Linked DNA regions of Paracoccus pantotrophus. The protein of the gene in region 2 interacts with the protein of the main gene of each other region in a pairwise test. Links are inferred from orthologs where the notes say so. Each region holds a gene or a part of one and is shown on either strand. Other genes may lie near its edges. The genes, in order: ESD82_RS14995 and dsbD.

What was found.
Region 1: the proteins of dsbD (region 2) and ESD82_RS14995 interact in binary tests that used the Escherichia coli proteins (3 or more experiments, as listed by UniProt). The link is inferred for Paracoccus pantotrophus from one-to-one orthologs.

Annotation. Positions count from the first base shown.
Region 1 is NZ_CP044426.1:921,034-924,160, forward strand. The notes cover bases 224-3,040. They hold ESD82_RS14995 (DsbE family thiol:disulfide interchange protein), read right to left. Parts: upstream 1,983-3,040; coding sequence 1,464-1,982; downstream 224-1,463. Other genes in these bases: hisC (histidinol-phosphate transaminase), read right to left, coding at 224-1,270; ccmD (heme exporter protein CcmD), read right to left, coding at 1,996-2,139; ESD82_RS15005 (heme ABC transporter permease), read right to left, coding at 2,136-2,861; ccmB (heme exporter protein CcmB), read right to left, coding at 2,914-3,040. Also shown: ESD82_RS14985 (prephenate/arogenate dehydrogenase family protein), read right to left, coding at 1-167; more of hisC, read right to left, coding at 167-223; more of ccmB, read right to left, coding at 3,041-3,127. UniProt on the Escherichia coli protein: Involved in disulfide bond formation. Catalyzes a late, reductive step in the assembly of periplasmic c-type cytochromes, probably the reduction of disulfide bonds of the apocytochrome c to allow covalent linkage with the heme.
Region 2 is NZ_CP044423.1:456,491-459,778, reverse strand. Bases 86-3,063 are described here. They hold dsbD (protein-disulfide reductase DsbD), read right to left. Parts: upstream 2,487-3,063; coding sequence 684-2,486; downstream 86-683. Other genes in these bases: ESD82_RS02240 (response regulator), read left to right, coding at 2,584-3,063; ESD82_RS02250 (TlpA disulfide reductase family protein), read right to left, coding at 86-687. Outside these bases: more of ESD82_RS02250, read right to left, coding at 1-85; more of ESD82_RS02240, read left to right, coding at 3,064-3,264; ESD82_RS02235 (ATP-binding protein), read left to right, coding at 3,261-3,288. UniProt on the Escherichia coli protein: Required to facilitate the formation of correct disulfide bonds in some periplasmic proteins and for the assembly of the periplasmic c-type cytochromes.

The DNA.
Region 1 (3,127 bases), on a different replicon or contig from region 2:
GCCACGCGGTCGACCAGCCCGATCTCGGCCGCGACGGCACGGGTCTCGGGGCTGCGGGCATGGCCTACCACCTCACCGGCCAGCCCCGCCTCGCGCATGGCAAGCGACATCGAGCCGGCGATCAGCCCCAGCCCGATCAGCGCCACGCGATCATAGATCACGGCCATCAATGGCTTCCCGCCCGCTCGGCCATGAACTGCCCGATGACATGGGCCACGCGCCGGCACGAGGCCTCGTCGCCCACGGTGATACGCAGGCAATGCGGCAGGCCGTAGCCGGCGACGCGGCGCACGATCAGCCCCTGAGCCTTGAGATAGTCGTCGCAGGCCTCGGCCGTCCCCGCATCGGCAAAGCGCGCCAGGACGAAATTCGCGCAGGACGTATCCGAGGGCACCCCCTTCTCGGCCAAGGCCTCGGCCAGCCAGGCGCGCAAGCGGGCGTTCTCGACCTGGCAGCGGGCGATATGCTCGCGGTCGCGCATGGCGGCTTCGGCGCCCTCCAGCGCGACATTGGACAGGTTGAAGGGGCCGCGGATGCGGTTCAGCACATCGACGATCTCGCGCGGGCCATAACCCCAGCCGACGCGCAAGCCCCCAAGCCCGTAGATCTTGGAAAAGGTCCGGGTCATGAACACGTTGGGCAGCCGGCTCGCCAATTCGGCGCCGCCATCGTAATCCTCGACATATTCGGCATAGGCGGCATCGACCACCAGGATCGCCTGCGGCACGGCGCGGGCCAGCCGCTCCAGTTCCGGCAGGCCGATCATGGTGCCGGTCGGGTTGTTCGGATTGGCGACGAAGACCAGCCGCGTGCGCTCGGTAGCGCCCGCGATCAGCGCGTCGATATCGGTGACGCGGTCGCGCTCGGCCACCTGCACCGGGGTCGCGCCGGCGGCATGGGCCGAGATGCGGTACATCAGGAAGCCGTGCTCGGTGAACAGCACCTCGGTCCCCGGCCCGGCATAGGCCTGGCACAGGAAATGGATGATCTCGTCCGAACCCACGCCGCAGATGATACGGTCCGGGTCCAGCCCATGCACCTCGCCGATGGCGGCGCGCAGCCCGGCATGGTCGGTATTGGGATAGCGATGCAGCGCATGGGCGGCGCGGATCACCGCCTCGCGCGCCTTGTCCGACGGCCCGAAGGGGTTCTCGTTCGAGGAAAGCTTCACGACATTCTCGACCCCGGCCACCTTCGAGGCCCCGCCTTCGTAAAGCGAGATCTCCATGATGCCGGGTTGCGGAGCGATGGTCGTCTGGTTTTGCGACATGGCGGCCCTCTTGCAAGCCCGGCCGTCTTAGCGCCCGAAGAAAGGCTTGGAAAGCCTTGTCGGCCCGTGGCCTTCACCGTTTTCCAAATACTTCCGCGACAGTGCGCAGGCTGCGCCGACGGCGCCGCGCGCGCCCCAGGCTTCTTCGTTCCGAAAATACCCCAGCAAGGCCGCAGCCAAGCCGGCGCCGCCGTCACTCGGCCGCCAGCGCCTTTTCCAGCTCGGGCAGGAATCGGTTCGTGTAATCCTCGCGCACCAGCGGCCCGGCATGGCGGTAAAGGATGCGTCCCGAGCCGTCGATGATGAAGGTTTCGGGCGGCGCGGTCACGCCCCAATCGATCGCCACCCGGCCGCGCGGATCGGTGGCCAGCGCGTGATAGGGATCGCCATGTTCGGACAGGAACCCCAGCGCGGCGCCCTCGGGATCCTTCAGGTCGACACCATAGACCGGCAGCCGGGCCGAAAGCTCGGTCAGCGTCGGATGCTCGGCGCGGCAGGGCGGGCACCAGCTGGCCCAGAAGTTGACCAGCTTCACCCCCGGCTGGCGCAGCATCTCGTCGGTCAGCTGCACCTTGCCCGGCAGCGTGGTCTCGCCGACCGCGGGCGCCTCGCGCCCGATCATGGCCGAGGGCAGCGCGTCGGGATCGTCGCGCAACAGCGCCCAGCCGGCAAGAGCGGCGAAACCGGCAAAGACCGCCACCGGCAGCAGCATCATCGGCGATATCCTAGCCACGGCGTTCATGCTCCTGCAATTCGCGGCGGGCGCGGGCATTGGCCAGCACGGTCTGGACGACGATGCCGACCAGCAGCACCAGGCTGGCGCCATAGGCGGCCAGGACGGTCCCGGCATATTTGCCAAGTTCTGTCATGCGCGGTTCTCCCTTGCCAGCAGGGCCGCCAGGCGGCGGCGGCGGATCTCGGTCCGGGTGCGGACCAGCAGCAGCGCCAGGAACAGCAGGAAAAACCCCGCCATGGTCAGGTAGAGCGGATAGCGATAGACCGCCGACATCCGCTCGCCCGGCGCCATGGACAGCGAGGCGCCCTGATGCAGGCCCTGGTTCCAGAAGTTCACCGCATAGCGCGACAAGAGCGCAAAGACCGAGCCGACCAGGCACAGCACCCCGGTCAGGTCGGCGGCGCTGTCGGGATTCTCGACCGCCCCCCACAGCGCCATGTAGCCCAGATAGAACAGGAACAGGATCAGGAACGAGGTCAGCCGCGGATCCCATTCCCACCAGGTGCCCCACATCGGCTGGCCCCAGATCGCCCCGGTGATCAGCGCGATCAGCGTCATCACCGCGCCGACGGGCGCAGCCGCCTTGGCGGCCAGCGCGCTGACATGGTGGCGCCGCACCAGCCAGATCAGCGAAGTCACCAGCATCATCAGCCAGATGTTGATCGCCATCAGCGCCGCGGGCACGTGCAGGAAGATGATCTTGACCGTCGATCCCTGCTTGTAGTCCTGGGGCGTCAGGAAGCCCCAGACCAGCCCCGCCACGGTGCAGACCGCAGCAGCCGCCACCACCCAGGGTAGCACGGCGCCCGAGGTGCGCATGAACTTGACGGGGTTGGCATATTCCCAGATTGACATGTTCGCTTCCTAAATCGGGCGCGGCGCCCGCTCAAGTGGCCAGTGGTCGCGTTCACCGCAGATTGACACGCAGCGCAGCGGCTGCGGCAAAGGGTGCCAGGGCCAATGTGGCCAGCGTGATCGCCGCCAGGAAGACCAAAGGCGTCACCGGATCGGCCCCTGCGGCACCTCGCCGCACCGCCTCGGCCCCGAAGATCAGCGTCGGCACGTAAAGCGGCAGCACCAGGAGCGACATGAGCAGCCCGCCGCGGCGCAGCCCCACCGTT
Region 2 (3,288 bases):
CGCACCAAGCGCCCCCATCAGCCGGCCATGCGGATCGCGGATCATGCCTTCGCGGGGCAGCTTTTCGTCTCGCAGGAAGGCCATGATCCGGGCCGCTTCCTCGCCCTGGTTGGCAAAGACGAACTCGACGCCGGGCGTATTCGCGGCCAGGTCGGTCATCATCGGCATCTCGCGCCGGCAGGGCGGGCACCAGGTCGCCCAGAGGTTCAGCACCACGGGCCAGCCGCGCCCGCCCAGTTGCACCCCGCGTCCGTCCAGCGCGATCAGTTGCAGGTCCGGCAGGATGACCGAGGGGCGCGGCGGCAGCGCGGCGATGACGGCCTGATGCCCGGCCAGCGCCACCGCGCCGCCCAGGACCAGCGGCAGGGCTGCCCCCCGCGCCCGGCGCAGCAGCGCCAGCAACAGGACGGCGATGCCCCCGGCCCAGCCGGCAGCGGGCAGGAAACCGCCCTGCCAGAGCTTCAGCGCGTCCAGCGGATGGGGGGTGAAGGCAGACCAGTTGGCGATGACGAAGCCCGTGCGCGCGCCAAGGGTCCAGGCCAGCACGGCAATGCCGGCCCATCGGCCCGCGTCGCCTTTTTGCAGCCGCGCCGCGATCTCGACCACCAGGAAGAACAGCAGCAGCGCCACGACCGCCGCGAAACGCGCGCCGTCGAAGACCAGCGGGCCGATCGAGATCGCCGTCACGGCACCACCTTCGCGATCGAGGCCAGCAGCGCGGCGCTGTCCATCTCGCCGACCAGCCGGCTGCCTGGCGCCTCGGCGCGGGCCGCATCCAGAAAGACCATCGTCGGCGGCCCGGCGGCGGCCAGATCCTGCATCAGCGCCTGCGCCTCGGTGTTGAAGGCGCTGACATCGACCTTGATCCCCGCCAGGCCCGCGAGCGCGGCGTGGACGGCAGGGTCGGCCAGGGGCCCGCGTTCGATGGCGCGGCAGGTCACGCACCAGTCGGCGGTGACATAGACCAGTGCCGGCCGGCCGTCGGCCGAGGCCAGGGCCTGTTCCAGTTCGGCCCGCGTGGCGACCTCGGCAAATTGCGTCTCGGTCGGCGCCGGCACCGCGCGACCCGCAAGCGGCGCCAGCGGCCGCAGCGGATCATCCGCCCCCAGCGCCGCCCCGAATCCTTGCATCAGCCCTGCGAACAGCAGCAGGATGCCAAGCGCCGCCCCAAGCCGGCGGCCTCGCGTCGCGTCACCTTCCGGCCGGTCCAGCGCGCCCAGGAACACCGCCGTCCCGACCAGCAGCGCCGCCCAGAGCGCCAGCGTGACCGGCCCCGGCAGCACGCGCCCCGCCAGCCAGATCGCGAAGCCCAGGAAGATCACCCCGAAGGCGCGCTTGGCACCCTGCGTCCAGCCGCCGCTGCGAGGCAGGATGCGCGGGCCGAAAAGCCCGATGGCCAGCAGCGGCAGCCCCTGCCCCAGCCCCAATGCAAACAGCGCCGCGGCCCCCAGCATCACCTCGCCGGTCTGCGCGGTGTAGAGCAGCGCCCCGGCCAGCGGCGCGGTCACGCAAGGCCCGACGATCAGCGCCGAGGTGACGCCGAGCACCAGCGCGCCGCCGACCGAACCGCGCCGGCCGCCGACACGCCCAAGCCGGGTTTGCAGCGCCTGCGGCATTTGCAGTTCGTAGAAGCCGAACATCGACAGCGCCAGCGCCACGAAAAGCACCGCGGCGACCGCGATGGCGGCGGGCGATTGCAGCACCATTTGCAGATTCGCCCCCGACCATGCCGCCGCTACGCCCAGCAGCCCGAAGGCCGACGCCATCGCCAGCACATAGGCGCTGGCCAGCAAAAGCCCGCGCCGCGCGGTCAGCCTCTCGCCCTGCCCGGCCAGCATGCCCGCGACGATGGGGAACATCGGAAACACGCAGGGCGTGAAGGCCAGCAGCAGCCCGAAGCCGAGGAAACCGGCAATCACCAGCGCCCCGCCCCCGCGCGCGGCCAGACCCTGCACCAGCCCCTGGTCCTGGGCCAAGGTCAGTCCGGCACCGGAAACCGCCGCGGGATCTGCGGGCTGCGGGCTCCAGCCCGAGCCGCCGGCGGAGCCTTCCTGCTTGGGAGCATCCGCCAGCAACGTGCCATCGCCATCCAGCCTTACGCTTTGCGGCGCATAGCAGATGCCGTCCTGCTGGCAGCCCTGCCAGTGCAGGGTGACGGGGCGACCGGCGTTCTCCAGCCGTGCCGCGACCTCGCCGCGATAGATCTGGCCTTCGCCGAAATAGGGATCCTCGTAGCTCTCGCCCTCGGGCAGGGACAACGGCCGGCTCTGCCCGTCGGCTTCCGCCGCGAAGGTGCTGCGATAGAGATAATATCCTTCGGCGATGCGCCAGTTCAGCACCAGCGCGCCGTCCTCGTCCCGGCTGACGGTCAGGGCGAAAGCGTCCTGCGGTTGCAGGGGCGGCTCATGGGTCTGGGCAGAGGCCCAGGTCACCACAAGGGCCGCGATCAGCAGCGACAGCAGCGCCGCGATAGGGGCAGGGAACAATCTCGTCATCATGGGGACTGGCTAAAGACGCCACCTTAAGCCCAGCTTAAGGTCCGTCGACGATAACGTGATCATCAGGAACTACGGGGAAACGCGCATGCGCCTGCTGATTGTCGAGGACGATCCGGTCCTGTCCGACGGCCTCGGCGTCGGATTAGGCCTGTCGGGGTTCACGGCCGATAGCGTCGGCACCCTGGCCGATGCCCGCGCCGCGCTGGAAGGCGGCGGCTTCGTGGGCATGGTCCTGGACATCATGCTGCCCGACGGTTCGGGCCTGGACCTGCTGGCGGAACTGCGCAGCAGGGGATCGCGAATCCCGGTCCTTCTGCTGACCGCACGCGATCAGGTGCGCGACAGGGTGTGCGGTCTCGATGCCGGCGCCGACGATTACCTGGGCAAGCCCTTCGACCTTGCGGAACTTGCCGCCCGGCTGCGCGCCATGCTGCGCCGCCAGGAAGGCCGGGCCTCGGCCGTGATCGCGTGGAATGGCCTGGAACTCGACCCGGCGACCATGCGCGGCAGGCGGAACGGCGACGATATTCCGTTCTCGCGCCGGGAATTCGCCATCCTCCAGGCCTTGATCGAACATCCCGGCGCCATCCTGGCCAAGCCCGTCCTGGAAGAGCGGCTCTATGGCTGGCAGGGAGAGGTCGAGAGCAACACGGTCGAGGTCCATATCCACAAGCTCCGCGCGAAGCTTGGCGCGACCTTCATCGAGACGGTGCGCGGCGCCGGCTACCGGCTGGGGAAACCCGCCGAGAACGGGAGAAAGGGATGACCTCGATCCGCAAGCGGCTGTTCA